One region of the Streptomyces sp. NPDC005402 genome, then DNA from elsewhere that is predicted to be linked to it. Evidence: riboswitches for the same ligand, from Rfam matches in the RefSeq annotation. Region 1 holds a riboswitch; the other holds the start of a gene.
What was found. Region 1 has a riboswitch for S-adenosylmethionine ahead of ABZT02_RS09920 (aminotransferase class V-fold PLP-dependent enzyme). Riboswitches for the same ligand answer to the same signal wherever they lie in the genome.

Region 1 (8,159 bases):
CCGGCCTACGGCTCCGGGGACGCGGCCCTCGCCGCCCAGCGGGCCTACTTCCACCGCTGGGGCGTGGTCCCCGCCGAACTCTTCGAGGGCTCACCCGGTGCCGCCCTCACCCCGGCGACCGCGCTGTTCGTGCACGGCAGCTGGGTGCACCTGCTGGGCAACCTGCTCTTCCTGTACGTCTTCGGGGTGATGACGGAGGAACGGATGGGCCGGCTGCAGTTCCTCCTCTTCTACGTCGCCAGCGGCTACCTCGCCCTGCTGGGCTACGCGGCCGCCAACGCCGACTCCGAGCAGTCCCTGGTCGGTGCCTCCGGGGCCATCTCGGCGGTCCTCGGCGCGTTTCTGTTCCTGTTCCCCGGGGCCCGGGTGACCAGTCTCCTGCCGTTCCTCTTCTTCCTGCCGCTGCGCTTCCCCGCCTGGGTCGTCCTGCCCTTCTGGGCGGCGCTGCAATGGCTCGCGGCGGGCCGTGCCTCCGACGGCCCCGGGGTGGCCTATCTCGCCCACCTGGTGGGCTTCGGCCTGGGCCTGATCTTCGCCTGGGTGCGTTTCGGCCGTACCACTAGAGTGAGGGCCGCCCCAGCTCCGTCCCCCGAGGGAGAGAACCAGCCGTGATCACCGCGATCGTGCTCATCAAGACCAGCGTGGACCGGATCCCCGAGATCGCGGAGCGGATCGCCGCGCTGGAGTCCGTGAGCGAGGTCTTCTCGGTCACGGGCACGTACGACCTGATCGCCATGGTCCGGGTCAAGCAGCACGAGGACCTCGCCGAGGTCATCCCCGGCAGCATCAGCAAGATCCCGGGCGTCGAGGCGACGGACACCCACGTGGCCTTCCGCACCTACTCCCAGCACGACCTGGAGGCCGCGTTCGCGATCGGCCTCGACAGCTGACGCCTTCGGCAGCTGACGGGCCCCGGCAGTCAGGAGTCGAGCGCGAGCACCGTGATGCCATCGGCGGTCGCGGCGTACACGCGGCCGTCCCGGACGACCGGACTCTGGGTTCCGATGGACGCGCCGCCCTCGACGCGTCGGTGCCAGGTCTGCTTTCCCTTGTGGTTGACGCCGTAGAGCGTCGAGCCGTGCCGTACGTAGACGGTGTCGCCGGCGACCGTGGGGTCGCTGTACTGGCTTCCGTCGTCGGTGAACCGGAAGGACCACACCGTCGATCCGTCGGCGGGGTCCAGGGCGACCAGTTCGTAGTCGGACGCGGTGACGCCGAGGCCGCCGAAGGGCACGCAGGTGAAGTAGCGGCTGCCGTAGACCTTGTCGTTGGTCGAGTTCCACAGCGGCTTGCCGGTGCGGCCGATGCCGTGCAGCATCTGCTCGCCGCCCGATCCGACCAGCAGCGTGTCGCCGACCAGCGCGGGCCGTCCGGTGTCCAGGCCGGCCGTGGTCGACCAGAGCCGCTTGCCGCTCTTCGCGTCCAGGGCCTGGAGCCGGTCCCCGAAGGTGCCGACGTACACCACGCCGCCCGCCACCACGGGCTCGCCGGTGGGCGCGGGGCCGGTCGGGGTGGACCAGCGCACGCTGCCGTCGGGGGCGTAGGCCCGCACCCCGCCCGCGTCAGAGCCGTCGCCGTAGGAGACCAGGACGAGCTTGCCCGCGGCGACCGGGAACTGACTGTTCGCGGCGAACGACTTCGTCCAGCGGACCTTGCCGTGCCGGCCGAGCGCGCACAGCTTGGAGGCGCCCTCCTGGCCGTCCTCCAGCAGGCAGTACACGCCGTCGGCGGTGGCGAGCGGGGACATGGCCTCGGCACCGAGGGAGGTCCGCCACACGGTCCGCCCGTCCAGGTCCAGCGCGTGCAGCGCGCCGTCCGCGCCGCCGACGTACACCCGTGTGCCGTCGAGCGAGAGGGCCGCGCAGGGGCCGCGCCGCCCACCCAGTCCCTGGACCTTGTACTGCCAGCCCGTCGCATGCGCGCCCGTCGGGGATCCCGCCCCGGCCCGCGCGGCCCCCTCCGGCGAGTCCCGCAGCCACAGCCACCCGCCCACACCTCCGGCCGCCACGACCCCTGCGCCGCCCGCCACGGCCCGCAGCAGCCTCCGCCGGGAGGGCGGGGCAGGGGCCGGTGTCACATGGGTGACCGCGGGGACGTCCGTGACGGTCACGGGCGCCACGTACTCGACCCGGCTCTCGCGCTCCCCCGAGTCGTGCGCGGGAACCCAGTGCGCACCGCTGCGAGCGGCCTCGGGCTCCTGCACGGCACCGGGGGCGTACCACCCCGGCCGCAGGCCCTCGCGCAGCGACCCCGCGGTGTGCCCCGCGGCCGCGACCAGCTCCGTCGGGGTCGGCCGCGCACCGGGGTCGTCCCGCAGACACGCCTCCACCAGCGGCAACTGCTCCGGCGGTACGGCGGACAGGTCGACGTCACCGGTCAGGATCCGCAGCAGAACGACCGAATCCTGACCCTCGCCGAAGGGTTCCTTGCCGCCGGACGCGTAGGCGAGGACCGCGCCCAGGGAGAAGACGTCACTGGCCGGCACCACCTGGGCGCCGTTGCGGATCTGTTCGGGCGAGAGATAGCCGACCGACCCGACGACCACGCCGGTCCGGGTCAGGGCGGTGCCTTCCAGGGCCCGGACGATCCCGAAGTCGATGACCCGGGGGCCGTCGGGCGCGAGCAGGATGTTGGAGGGTTTGAGGTCCCGGTGCACCAGCCCCTTGGCGTGGATCGCGGCGAGCGCCTCGGCGAGCGCGGCCGCCAGCAGCCGTACCGCGTCCCCGGCCAGCGGTCCCCGGTCGAGCACCGCGTCCCGCAGGTTGGGCCCCGCCACGAACTCCGTCGCCATCCACGGCCGCGCGGCCTCGGTGTCCGCGTCCACGACCCGCGCGGTGTACGTGCCCGCCCCACCGACGGTCTGCGCGGCCCGGACCTCGTGCCGGAACCGGGCACGGAAGGTGCGGTCCTCGGCGTGCTCGGCCCGTACGACCTTCACGGCCAGCCGTAAGCCGCCGCGCGCCTCGGCGAGATACACCTCGCCCATGCCGCCGGACCCGAGTCTGCCCAGGACCTCGTAGGGCCCGATGGTCCGCGGGTCCGTCTCGCGCAGCTCCTGCACCCGGTGCTCCCCCTGCTTTCCGTACGGCTGCTGAGGGGGAGCGTATACGCGCGCCGGACGTCGGTACGTCAGACGGCCGGGACGCAGCGCCCGTCCTCGGTGCGGTACGTCCACTTCGCACCGTCCGCGACCAGTTCCTTCACGGCCTTCACGAACCGCTCCACGTGCTCGTCGGGCGTGCCCGCGCCGAAGCTCACCCGGATCGCGTTGAGCGACTTCTCGCCGGGCGCGGCCTCGGGGGCGCCGCACTCGCCCTGGGACTGCGGGTCGCTGCCGAGGAGGGTGCGGACGAGGGGGTGGGCGCAGAAGAGGCCGTCGCGGACGCCGATGCCGTACTCGGCGGACAGGGCGGCGGCGAAGTGGGAGCTGTTCCAGCCCTCGACGACGAAGGAGATCACGCCGACCCGGGGAGCGTCGTCGCCGAAGAGGGACAGGACGCGGACCTCGGGGACCTCGGCGAGACCCTGGCGGACCTTCTCGATCAGGTACTGCTCGCGGGCGACCAGGCTGTCGAATCCGGCCTCGGTCAGCGCCTTGCAGGCGGAGGCGATGGAGTAGGCGCCGATGACGTTGGGCGAGCCCGCCTCATGCCGCGCGGCGCTGTCGTGCCACTCCACGTCCACTCCCCCGTCCTCGCGCCGGGTGACCTTGCGGCTGGCGCCGCCGCCCGCGAGGTAGGGGTCGGCGGCCTTCAGCCAGTCGGCGCGGCCCGCCAGGACGCCGGAGCCGAAGGGGGCGTAGAGCTTGTGGCCGGAGAAGGCGACCCAGTCGACGTCGAGGTCACGGACGCTCAGCGGGTGGTGCGGAGCCAGCTGGGCCGCGTCCAGGACGATCCGGGCGCCGTGCGCGTGGGCGGCGGCGGCCAGCTCGCGGACCGGCCACAGCTCACCGGTGACGTTGGAGGCGCCGGTGACGCACACCAGGGCCGGGCCGTCGGGGTCGCGGTCGGCGAGGGCCTTCTCCAGGGTCTCCACGGCCTGCCGCGGGGTGCGCGGGGCGTCGAGGTAGCTGACCCGGGCGTCCTTCCAGGGCAGCAGGCTCGCGTGGTGCTCGGTCTCGAAGACGAAGACCTGGCAGTCGACGGGCAGGGCGGCGGCGAGGAGGTTGAGCGAGTCGGTGGTGGACCGGGTGAAGATCAACTGGTCGTCGTCGCGGCAGTCGAGGAACTCGGTGACGGTCCTGCGGGCGTTCTCGAAGAGGTCGGTCGACAGCTGGGAGAGGTAGCCGGCCCCGCGGTGCACGCTGCCGTAGTAGGGCGCGTACGCCGCCACGTCGTCCCAGACCCGCTGGAGAGCCGGTGCGCTGGCCGCGTAGTCGAGCGCGGCGTAGGTGACTTCGCCGCCGGTGACGAGCGGGACGGTGACATCTCGCCCCAGAACGGGCAGCTGGGCACAAATGGTCTGGGCGGAGGCAGCGGTGAGGACAGACATGGGGAACTCCCGTGAAAAGAGAAAGGGGTGATGGGTGTGCGGAGGCGGGGCTCGGCGCCCTATCGCATTCGCTTGCTCACGGAAGACTCCCTCGAACGACCAGGACCCCTGGATTCGAGAGGGGCCCGCGCTTGCCGTGAACCTCGCTGCTCACGGCCTGGTCTTCACCCGGGGCACCCCGCCACGGACGGAGGGTTGCCGGACAGTCGGCCGGGGCCTCATGACTGTCACTCATGACCTGACACAAAAACGTACGCGAAATGATCGTCGCCCCGCAACCCGTGTCCGGATCGCGGGACGACACCCTGTGCGGCGGCCGCTACGCGTTGCTCGCGGCCACCCAGCGCTCCAGCGTCCGCTTCGCCGACCCCGAGTCGATCGACTCGGCGGCCCTGTCCATCCCGGCCCTCAGCTGCTCGGCCAGCGTCCCCGTCCCCGGGTCCAGGGCCACCAGCGCGGCCGCCGAGTTCAGGAGTACGGCGTCCCGGACCGGGCCCCTCTCGCCGTCCAGGAGGGTGCGGGCGACCTCCGCGTTGTACGCCGGGTCACCGCCCCGCAGGGCCTCCACCGGCACCAGGTCGATGCCGACGTCCCGGGGGTCGAAGCTCTCCTCGGTGACCTTGCCGTCGCGGACGATCCAGACGCGGGAGGTCGACGTGGTCGTCAGCTCGTCGAGGCCGTCGTCACCGCGGAAGACGAGGGCGGAGTTGCCGCGCTCGGCGAAGACGCCCGCGACGACCGGCGCCATGCGCGGATCGGCGACCCCGACCGCCTGGGACCGCACCCGGGCGGGGTTGGTCAGCGGGCCGAGGATGTTGAACACCGTGCGGATGCCCAACTGGCCGCGTGCGGCACCCGCGTGACGCAGCGCCGGATGGAACTTGATCGCGAAGCAGAACGTGATCCCGGCCTCCCCGGCCACCTCGGCCACCCGCCGCGGGGTCAGTTCCAGATTGACGCCGAGCTTCTCCAGGACGTCCGAGGCACCGGACGCGGAGGAAGCGGCCCGGTTGCCGTGCTTGACGACGGTGGCACCGGCTCCGGCCACGACGATCGCCGACATGGTGGAGATGTTGACCGTCTTGGCGCCGTCGCCGCCGGTGCCGACGACGTCCACCGTCCGCCCGGGGACCTCGATCACGTTGGCGTGCTCGTACATGGCCCGGACGAGCCCGTTGATCTCCTCGACCGTCTCGCCCTTGGCCCTGAGGGCGACCACGAAACCGGCGATCTGCGCGTCGGTCGCCTCGCCCCGCATGATCCGGTCCATCGCCCACGCCGTCGCGTCGGCGCTCTGGTCCCGGCCGTACAGCAGGGCGTTCAGCACCTCGGGCCAGGAACGGCCCGCCGCGGTGTCGCCTCCAGCGGGGGTCACAGCGCTCATGGGGCCGCTCCAGATGTCGTAGAAAACTGTGCCCACACCCTATCCAGCCCGGAGCACGACACAGGGCCCCGTCCGGTGTTCGGACGGAGCCCTTAGCCTGCCGCGAGCCCGGCGCATCGGCCCCGCGGCCACGCCCGCCACCCACTACCCGAGCCCCCACCGGGCAGCAACGGGCAGCCGCAGGCATTCAGGGGCGCGGGGAACTGCGCACCACGCCCGCCCCCACCGAACCCGCACCCTCACGGCACGGCAAAGGGCCCGTCCGGTGTGCCGGACGGGCCCTTCTACCGCGCGTGGCGAGCGCAGCGATCAGTGGTGGCCGTGGCCGCTCGTGATCTCCTTGTACTCCTCGACGGTCGGCTTGGGGATCTGGGCTTCCTCGCCGTAGTACGCCTCGCTCAGCTTGGCGCGCAGCTTCTCGGAGCCCTTGACCTTGCGCTCGACGCCGTTCTCGTCGACCGTGGCGCCGATCGCGGCCGGCTTGTACTGCTCGTGCGCCGTGAGCGTGTGCAGCTGCTCCTGGCTGAGCGGCTCGTGCACCTCGATGAACTCACCGTGCGGCAGGCGCTTGATGATGCCGGACTCGCGGCCGTGCAGCACCTTGTCCTTGTCGCGGCGCTGGAGGCCGAGGCAGATCCGCTTGGTGACGATGAACGCGAGGACCGGGGCGACGAAGAACGCGACCCGGACGAACCAGGTGATGGCGTTGATCGACAGGTGGAAGTGGGTGGCCCAGAGGTCGTTTCCACCACCGATCAGCAGCACCATGTACCAGGTGATCCACGCGACGCCGAACGCGGTCCGCGTCGGGGCGTTGCGCGGGCGGTCCAGGATGTGGTGCTCGCGCTTGTCGCCGGTGACCCAGGACTCGATGAACGGGTAGACCGCGATCGCGACCAGGACCAGCGGGAAGATCACCAGCGGGATGAACACGCCCAGGACGAGCGTGTGACCCCAGAAGTTGATCTCCCAGCCCGGCATGACACGGATCAGGCCCTCGGAGAAGCCCATGTACCAGTCAGGCTGGGCGCCCGTGGACACCTGGTCGGGACGGTAGGGGCCCATCGACCAGATCGGGTTGATCGAGGCGATCGCCGCGATGGCCGCGATGACACCGAAGACCAGGAAGAAGAAGCCTCCGGCCTTGGCCATGTAGACCGGCAGCAGCGGCATGCCGACGACGTTGTTGTTCGTCTTTCCGGGGCCCGCGAACTGCGTGTGCTTGTGGTAGAAGACCAGGATCAGGTGGCCGACCACCAGGCCGAGCATGATGCCCGGCAGCAGCAGGACGTGGATCGAGTAGAAGCGGGCCACGAAGTCGCCGCCCGGGAACTCTCCGCCGAACAGGAAGAACGACAGGTACGTGCCGACGATCGGCACGGACAGGATCGCGCCCTCCATGAAGCGGACACCGGTGCCGGAGAGCAGGTCGTCCGGGAGCGAGTAACCGGTGAAGCCGGTGAACATGCCGAGGACGAACAGCAGGAAGCCGAACAGCCAGTTGACCTCACGCGGCTTGCGGAACGCGCCCGTGAAGAACACACGCATCATGTGCACGAACATGCCGGCGAGGAAGATCAGCGCCGCCCAGTGGTGGATCTGCCGGATCAGCAGACCACCGCGCACATCGAAGGAGATGTGCATGGTCGAGTTGAACGCCTCGGACATCATCTGGCCCTGCAGCGGGATGTAACTGCCGTGGTACTCCACCTCGTTCATCGACGGGTGGAAGAACAAGGTCAGGTACACACCCGTGAGGATGATGATGATGAAGCTGTAGAGGCAGACCTCACCCAACATGAACGACCAGTGGTCGGGGAAGATCTTGCGCATGTTGCTCTTGGCCAGGGAGTAGATCCCCAGTCGACCGTCGGCCCAGTCGGCGACGCGCTCGCCGGCCGGTGCCTTCCCGCGTGCGCGGGACTCGGAGGTCTCTGTAGTGCTCATCCGCGCTCCCAGAATGCAGGACCGACAGGCTCATCGAAGTCGCCGAGCGCTTCGAGGTAACCCTGGTCGTTCACGCCGATGCGCAGCTGCGGCAGGGCGTGACCGGCGGGGCCGAAGATCACCCGGGCACCGTCGGAGAGGTCGAAGGTGGACTGGTGGCAGGGGCAGAGCACGTGGTGCGTCTGCTGCTCGTACAGGGAGATCGGGCAACCGACGTGGGTGCAGATCTTCGAGTACGCGACGATTCCCTCGTACGACCACTCGAGCTCGCGCTTGTCCTTGATGTTGTCCGGCTGGATGCGGACGATCATCAGGGCGGCCTTGGCGATCTCGGTCT
Region 2 (8,159 bases), on a different contig from region 1:
CGATACCCGTGTGGTTCTTCTCCAGATCGGCGATGACCTCGGCGAGGGTTCCCCCCTCGGCCTGCACCTCGGCCTGCCCGCCGGTGTAGGTGCGCAGGATGGTGGGGATACGGACGGAAACGCTCATGTTCAGACCTCCGGTCAGGTAAACGAACAACGACTACGCGAGGCCGGCCTCACGGAACGAATCAAGGTTGGGGCGAATGGTCGCGGTCAGACCCGTACCCGCCACCGCGTCCAGCGTCTTGAGCCCGTCGCCCGTGTTCAGCACAACGGTCGTCTTCGTCGGGTCGAGCAGCCCGTTCTCGATCAGCTTCTTCGTCACACCCACGGTCACCCCACCCGCGGTCTCCGCGAAGATGCCCTCCGTGCGCGCGAGCAGCTTGATCGCGTCGACGACCTGCTCGTCGTTGACGTCCTCCACCGCCCCGCCGGTACGACGCGCGATGTCCAGCACGTACGGGCCGTCCGCGGGGTTGCCGATGGCCAGCGACTTGGCGATGGTGTTCGGCTTCTGCGGCCGGACCACGTCGTGGCCCGCCTTGTACGCCACCGACACCGGCGAGCACCCCTCGGCCTGCGCGCCGAAGATCTTGTACGGCTTGTCCTCGACGAGCCCGAGCTTGATCAGCTCCTGCAGACCCTTGTCGATCTTCGTGAGCTGGGAGCCGGAGGCGATCGGCACGACCAGCTGGTCGGGAAGCCGCCAGCCCAGCTGCTCGCAGATCTCGTACGCCAGGGTCTTGGACCCCTCCGCGTAGTACGGCCGCAGGTTGACGTTGACGAAGCCCCAGCCCTCGCCGGCCGGGTCGCCGATCAGCTCGGAGCAGAAGCGGTTCACGTCGTCGTAGTTGCCCTCGATGCCGACGAGCTCGCCGCCGTAGATCGCGGCCATGACGACCTTGCCCTGCTCCAGGTCGTGCGGGATGAACACGCAGGAACGGAAGCCGGCCCGGGCGGCCGCGGCACCCACCGCACCGGCCAGGTTGCCGGTCGAGGAGCAGGAGAGGGTGGTGAAGCCGAAGGCACGCGCTGCTTCCAGGGCCTGCGCGACGACGCGGTCCTTGAAGGAGTGCGTCGGGTTGCCGGAGTCGTCCTTGACGTACAGGCCGCCGGTGACGCCGAGCTCACGGGCGAGGTTGTCGGCCTTGACGAGCTGGGTCCAGCCGGGGTTGATGTTGGGCTTGTCCGCCACGTCCGCGGGGACGGGCAGCAGCGGGGCGTAGCGCCAGATGTTCGCGGGTCCCGCCTCGATACGCTTGCGGAGCTCCTCGGTGTCGTAGGCCGAGAAGTCGTACGCGATCTCGAGCGGGCCGAAACACTCCTCGCAGGCGAAGACGGGGCCGAGCGGGACGCGGTGGCCGCATTCGCGGCAGCTCAGCGCCGCGGCGGGACCCAGATCGACGGAGTTCGTGGTGCTTGCAACAGTCTGCGCAGCCATGGAGGCGAGGCCCTTTCCTCATCTTCCTCACGACGCACTTCGCCGTGAGACGGATTTGGCACCTTCCCTAATCGGGAGCCTCGCGGAGACGATCGTCAGCGATCGCTACGAGAACCGACTGGAGGGTTGCCGGGGCTTCATCGGGCCGTATCCCTCTGCCCCTCTGGATGAGCGGTATGAAGTTGTGAACGGCGGGCCACCCTGGACATGCGATGGTCATCCGCGTTGTTCAAGACTGTAACCGACGACCGGGACAGTTGAGATAGTCGTCCGAACGGCGAGATGGATCACACGCAGATCACACGCAGAGGAGCCGCGCACTGTGCTGAACGAAGTCGAGCGCTGGCTGGCCACCCGGTCCTGGTCCGTGACCGATCGCCCGCTCCACCGGATCATGGCCGCGAAGCGGAGCACGGGTCGGACCGTCAGTGTCGTCCTGCCCGCGCTCAACGAGGAGGAGACGGTCGGTGACATCGTCGCCGTGATCCGTCATGACCTCATGCAGCAGGTCCCGCTCGTCGACGAGATCGTCGTCGTCGACTCGGGATCGACCGACCGCACGTCCGAGGTCGCCGCCGCGGCCGGTGCGCGGGTCGTCCACCGCGACGAGATCCTCCCGCGCATACCCGCCGTGCCCGGCAAGGGCGAGGTCCTGTGGCGCTCCCTGCTCGCCACCACCGGGGACATCGTCTGTTTCATCGACGCCGACCTGAAGGAGTTCTCCTCGGAGTTCGTCTCCGGCATCGTCGGCCCGCTGCTCACCGACCCCGGGGTCGACCTGGTCAAGGGCATGTACGACCGTCCCCTGGGCGGCGCCGCCGGGCAGGGCGGCCGGGTCACCGAGCTCATGGCGCGCCCGCTGCTGAACATGCACTGGCCCCAGCTGGCCGGTTTCGTGCAGCCGCTGGGCGGCGAGTACGCGGCCCGGCGCTCGTTGCTGGAGCAGCTTCCGTTCCCCGTCGGCTACGGCGTCGAGCTCGGCATGCTGGTCGACGCCCTGCACCTGGTCGGCCTGGACGCCCTCGCCCAGGTCGACGTGGGGGTGCGCAAACACCGTCACCAGGACGGGCAGGCCCTGGGCCGGATGTCCGCCGCGATCTACCGCACCGCCCAGCTCCGGCTGGCCCGCGGCCATATGATCCGACCCTCCCTCACCCAGTTCGAACGGGGCCGGGACGGCTTCGAGCCGCGCACGTACTCCGTGGACACGGAGGAGCGGCCGCCGATGGTGGAGATCGCGGAGTACGCGGAGCGGAAGGTCGCGTGACCGGGCCACGCGTTCCGTATACGGCTCCCCACTGAGCGCAACCGTACGTTTGAGCGGTTCCGGACCGGGCTAGGTTGAGGCGTATGGCTTCCACGCACGGCGCTGCTCACCAGGTGCTGGTCGCGTCCAATCGCGGCCCGGTCTCTTACGAAGTGGGCGAGGACGGCTCGCTGAACGCGAAACGGGGCGGCGGCGGGCTCGTCTCCGGTCTGTCGGCGATCGGACCGGACGCGGGCGCACTGTGGGTGTGCTCGGCGCTGTCCGACGGCGACCGCGAGGCGGTACGGCAGGGGGTCGGCGAGGACGGCGTCCGGATGCTCCCGATCCCGGCCGACGTGCACGCCGACGCGTACAACGGCATCGCGAACTCGGTCCTCTGGTTCGTCCACCACCTGCTCTACCAGACCCCGCTGGAGCCGTCCTTCGACGCGGAGTTCCGGCGGCAGTGGGCGTCGTACGAGACGTACAACCGCGCCTTCGCCGAGGCACTCGCCGAGGAGGCGGCCCAGGGGGCGGCGGTCCTGGTGCAGGACTACCACCTGTGCCTGGTGCCGGGGATGCTCCGCGAACTCCGCCCCGACCTGCGCATCGCCCACTTCTCGCACACACCGTGGGCGCCGGTGGACTACTTCCGGATGCTGCCGGACGACATCGCGTCCCAGCTGCTGCGGGGCATGCTCGGCGCCGACCGGCTCGGCTTCCTCACCCGCCGCTGGGCGGACGCCTTCACGACCTGCTGTACGGAGCTCGCCGGCGGGCTCGGAGAAACGCTTGTCGGGGTGCACGGGCTGGGCGCGGACGCGGACTTCCTGCGGGCGCGCTCCCACGAGGCCGACGTGGAGGAGCGGATCGTCGGTCTCCGCGAGGAGATCGGTGCGGGCCGGAAGGCGATCGTCCGGGTCGACCGCACCGAGCTGTCCAAGAACATCGTGCGGGGCCTGCACGCCTACCGGCGGCTCCTTGAGTCGCGGCCCGAGTGGCGGGAGCGGGTCGTGCACGTGGCGTTCGCGTATCCGTCGCGGCAGGACCTGGCGGTGTACCGGGACTACACGGCCGAGGTGCGGCGAGTCGCGGAGGAGATCAACGACACCTTCGGCACGCCTGGCTGGACCCCGGTCCTGCTGAATCTGAAGGACGACTTCGCGCGCTCGCTGGCCGCGTACCGGCTGGCCGACGTGGCGCTGGTCAACCCCATCCGGGACGGCATGAACCTGGTCGCGAAGGAGGTGCCGGTGGTCTCCGACGAGGGGTGCGCGCTGGTGCTGTCGCGGGAGGCCGGGGCGTACGAGGAGCTCCGCGAGGACGCGGTCGTGGTGAACCCGTACGACGTGGAGCAGACGGCGGCGGCCCTGCACGAGGCCCTGACGATGCCGCCCCACGAACGGGCCGAACGCGCGAAGCGGCTCGCCGCGGCGGCGACGGCACTCCCGCCGGCCCAGTGGTTCCTGGACCAGCTGAACGCACTGAAGGCGCTGAACCGGTGACCATGAGCCTTCCCGTACCCACCACCACCGCCGGCCAGGACGGTTTGCGGGCGCTCCTCGCGGAGCCGCGCCGCGCGGTGATCGGGCTCGACTTCGACGGGACGCTGGCGCCGATCGTGGCGGACCCCGAGCAGGCGCGGGCGCACCCCGAGGCGGTGGGCGTCCTCGCCGCCCTGGCGCCGAAGGTGGCCTCCGTCGCGGTGGTCACCGGCCGCCCGGCCGAGGTCGCGGTCCGCTACGGCGGCTTCGCGGGCGTACCCGGCCTGGAGCACCTGACGGTGCTGGGCCACTACGGCGCCGAGCGCTGGGACGCGGCGACGGGCGAGGTCACCGCGCCCGAGCCGCACCCGGGCGTGGCCGCGGTCCGTGCCGAGCTGCCGGCGCTCCTCGACGGGACCGGCGCCTGGATCGAGGAGAAGGGCGGCCGGGCGGTGGCCGTGCACACCCGCCGGGCCCCGGACCCCCAGGCCGCCTTCGACGCCCTCCGCGCCCCGCTCACCGGCCTGGCCACCCGCCACGGCCTGATCGTCGAACCGGGCCGGCTCGTCCTGGAACTGCGCCCCCCGGGCATGGACAAGGGCGTGGCCCTGCTGACCCACGTCCGCGAACTGTCCGCCACGTCCGTCCTCTACGGCGGCGACGACCTGGGCGACCTGCCCGCCTTCTCCGCGGTCGACGAGCTCCGCACCGCCGGCACCCCCGGCCTCCTGGTGTGCAGCGGCAGCGACGAGGTGACGGAACTGCGCAAGCGGGCCGACCTGGTGGTGGCCGGCCCGGCCGGCGTGGTGAGCCTGCTGCGGGGCCTGGCGGAACACCTCGCCTGACCCTCAGCGCTCCGAACGCCGGGCCTCCCTCACCCGCCGCAGCCGGTTCACCGTCACCGGGTCGAAGGCCAGCGCGCGGGCGTCGTCCAGCAGGGCGTTGAGCAGCTGGTAGTAGCGGACGGGGGCCAGGCCCAGTTCCTCGCGTATCGCCCGCTCCTTCGCGCCGGGCCCCGCGAAGGAGCGGCGCTCCAACGCGAGGATGTCCCGCTCACGGCGGTCGAGTGGCGCATGCTCCATGCCCGGAACCGTAACGCCCGCCACTGACAGCGACTACTCCGCGTTCCGCGCGGTCAGCTGCAACGCGCGCAGCACCTCCGTGGGGTTGCCCTCGGAGCTCACCGCGGAGCCGATCCGCCTCTTCACGGCCGCGCTGACCGAGGCCCAGGACGTCTTGCCCACCGGAGGCAGTTCCGCGCTGGGCAGCGCGTCGAGGAAGGGCTTGAGGTCGGCGTCCCGGGAGTCGCCGCTCATGACCTCGGACGCGGAGTTCGTCACCGGCAGCAGGTCGTACTCGCGGGAGAAGGCGAGGACGTTCTTCTCGCTGTAGACGAAGTCGAGGAAGTCGCCCACCTGCTCGGCGTGCCCGTTCTGCCGGAAGGCCATCATCCAGTCGGCGACCCCCATGGAGTTCTTGGTCGGGCCGTCGACGCCGGGCATGGGCACCATCCCGAACTTCACCCCCTTCTCGGCGGCGGTCTTCATCAGCGAGGGGTGCCCGTTGAGCATCCCGACGTCCCCGGCGGCGAACGCCGAGAACGCGGCGGCCCGGTTCAGGTTCTCGGGCGCGACGGGACCGGTCAGGCCCTGGCCGACGAGGTCGTCCTTGAGCCAGGTCAGCGTGGCGACGTTCTCGTCGGAGTCGATGCCGTACGTGCCGACGTCGTCGACGTACCCGCCGCCCCCGCTCAGCAGCCACTGCATGGTCTCGGCCTGCGCCTCCTCAGGACCGAGCGGCAGCGCGTACGGGTACTTCACCCCGTCCGCCTTGAGTGCCTCGGCGTCGGCGGCCAGCTGCTTCCACGTCGTCGGCGGGGTGAGCCCGGCGTCGGCGAAGAGGGTCTTGTTGTAGAAGAGCAGCCGGGTCGAGGCGGCGAACGGCATGCCGTACTGCATCCCGTTGATCCGCCCCGCGGAGCCGAGCTGGGCGACGAAGTCGGCCTGCTCCCGGATCCCGATCAGCTCGTCGGCCTTGTACAGCAGCCCCTTGTCGGCGTAGTCGGCGTAAGCGCCGATCTGTGCCATGTCGGGCGCCTTCCCGGCGTCGACCAGCTCCTTGACCTTGCGGTCGACGTCGGTCCACGAGTACACGCTGACGTCGACCTTCACGCCGGAGTGCTTGGCCTCGTACTCCTTGACGAGCTTGTCCCAGTACTTCTGGGAGCTGTTGGCCGAACTGTCTCCGTAGTCGGCGGCGACCAGTTCCAGGGTCACCTCGTCCGACCCGCCGCCGCCCAGCCCGCAGCCGCCCAGGACTGCCGTCATACCCAGTGCGGACACCGCCGCGATCGTTCCCGTCCTACGCCGCCGCACCGACAACCGCCTCAAACTCACGTTCGAAATCTTTCGAAAAGTCATACATATCTCAGAACTAAGGTCTACACCACGTGAGTGGACTAGACCTCTTGTGGGTCCACGGGCCACACTGTCCCCCGTGAGACATGTCATCGCCCTCGACGTGGGCGGCACCGGGATGAAGGCGGCCTTGGTCGGCACGGGCGGCGCACTCCTGCACCGGGCCCGCCGGGTGACCGGCCGCGAGCGCGGACCGGACGCGGTCGTCGACGGCATCCTCGACTTCGCCGCCGAGCTGCGCGCCTACGGCACCGAGCAATTCGGCGCCCCCGCGACCGCGGCCGGCGTCGCCGTCCCCGGCATCGTCGACGAGGAGCGGGGCATCGCGGCCTACGCCGCCAACCTGGGCTGGCGGGACGTCCCCCTGCGCGAACTGCTCGCCGAGCGTCTCGGCGGCGTCCCGGTCGCCCTCGGCCACGACGTCCGCACCGGCGGTCTCGCCGAGGGCCGCATCGGAGCCGGACAGGGCGCCGACCGCTTCCTCTTCGTCGCCCTGGGCACCGGCATCGCCGGCGCGATCGGCATCACGGGGCGGGTGGAGGCGGGCGCGCACGGCTTCGCGGGCGAGATCGGCCACATCGTCGTACGCCCCGACGGCGCACCCTGCCCGTGCGGCCAGCGCGGCTGCCTGGAGCGGTACGCCTCCGCGGCGGCCGTCAGCGAGGCCTGGGCCGCGACCACCGGGAGCCCCGAGGCGGACGCGGCCGACTGCGCGAAGGCGGTCGAGGCCGAGGACCCGAAGGCCCGGCAGATCTGGCAGCACGCCGTGGACGCCCTGGCCGACGGCCTGGTCACCGGCCTCACCCTCCTGGACCCCCGCACCCTGATCATCGGTGGCGGCCTGGCGGAGGCGGGGGAAACCTTGTTCACACCGCTGAGGGAGGCGGTCCGGCAGCGGATCACCTTCCAGAAGCCGCCGACGATCGTCCCGGCGGCCCTGGGCGACACGGCGGGCTGCCTGGGCGCGGGCCTCCTGGCCTGGGATCTCCTCAACAAGACGGACAGTTCGGAGGTAACGCCCTGATGACACCCCCCTCAGGGGCGCGGGGAACTGCGCGACCAGCCACAACGCACCCGCGGCCCGCACTGGCCGGGACCCCTCTGGTGCTCTCTGGCGCCAACGTGGTCCTGCCCACGGGTACGGTCAAGGACGGCCAAGTCGTCATCGAGGGCACCCGTATCACCGCCGCAGCCCCGGAGAGCGCCCAGGTCATCGACGTAACCAACCACTGGCTGGTCCCAGGTTTCGTCGACCTCCACAATCACGGCGGCGGCGGAGCCTCCTTCACCTCCGGCACCCCCGAAGAGATCCTCGAGGGGATCCGGACCCACCGACGACACGGCACCACCACCCTCGTCGCCTCCACCGTCACCGGCGACATGGACTTCCTCGCCCAGCGAGCCGGTCTCCTCTCCGAACTCGCCGAACAGGGCGACATCGCCGGCGTCCACTTCGAGGGCCCGTTCATCTCCCCCTGCCGCAAGGGCGCGCACTCGGAGGAACTCCTGCGCGCCCCGGACCCGGCGGAGGTCCGCAAGCTGATCGACGCGGCGCGCGGCCAGGCGAAGAT

Region 2: another riboswitch for S-adenosylmethionine. It lies ahead of thrC (threonine synthase); the one in region 1 lies ahead of ABZT02_RS09920 (aminotransferase class V-fold PLP-dependent enzyme).

Annotation. Positions count from the first base shown of each region.
Region 1 is NZ_JBEXFB010000004.1:314,511-322,669, reverse strand. Features, by position in the region: gene ABZT02_RS09935 (rhomboid family intramembrane serine protease) at 1-612, shown strand, start outside; gene ABZT02_RS09930 (Lrp/AsnC ligand binding domain-containing protein) at 609-890, shown strand; gene ABZT02_RS09925 (serine/threonine-protein kinase) at 920-3,061, opposite strand; gene ABZT02_RS09920 (aminotransferase class V-fold PLP-dependent enzyme) at 3,130-4,491, opposite strand; SAM riboswitch class IV at 4,614-4,730, opposite strand; gene trpD (anthranilate phosphoribosyltransferase) at 4,811-5,875, opposite strand; gene ABZT02_RS09910 (cytochrome bc complex cytochrome b subunit) at 6,185-7,822, opposite strand; gene ABZT02_RS09905 (Rieske 2Fe-2S domain-containing protein) at 7,819-8,159, opposite strand, start outside.
Region 2 is NZ_JBEXFB010000018.1:57,039-65,197, forward strand. Features, by position in the region: gene ABZT02_RS30530 (MoaD/ThiS family protein) at 1-127, opposite strand, end outside; gene thrC (threonine synthase) at 161-1,441, opposite strand; SAM riboswitch class I at 1,457-1,615, opposite strand; gene ABZT02_RS30540 (glucosyl-3-phosphoglycerate synthase) at 1,764-2,708, shown strand; gene ABZT02_RS30545 (trehalose-6-phosphate synthase) at 2,792-4,192, shown strand; gene otsB (trehalose-phosphatase) at 4,195-5,016, shown strand; gene ABZT02_RS30555 (DUF3263 domain-containing protein) at 5,020-5,253, opposite strand; gene ABZT02_RS30560 (extracellular solute-binding protein) at 5,287-6,498, opposite strand; gene ABZT02_RS30565 (ROK family protein) at 6,668-7,612, shown strand; gene nagA (N-acetylglucosamine-6-phosphate deacetylase) at 7,693-8,159, shown strand, end outside.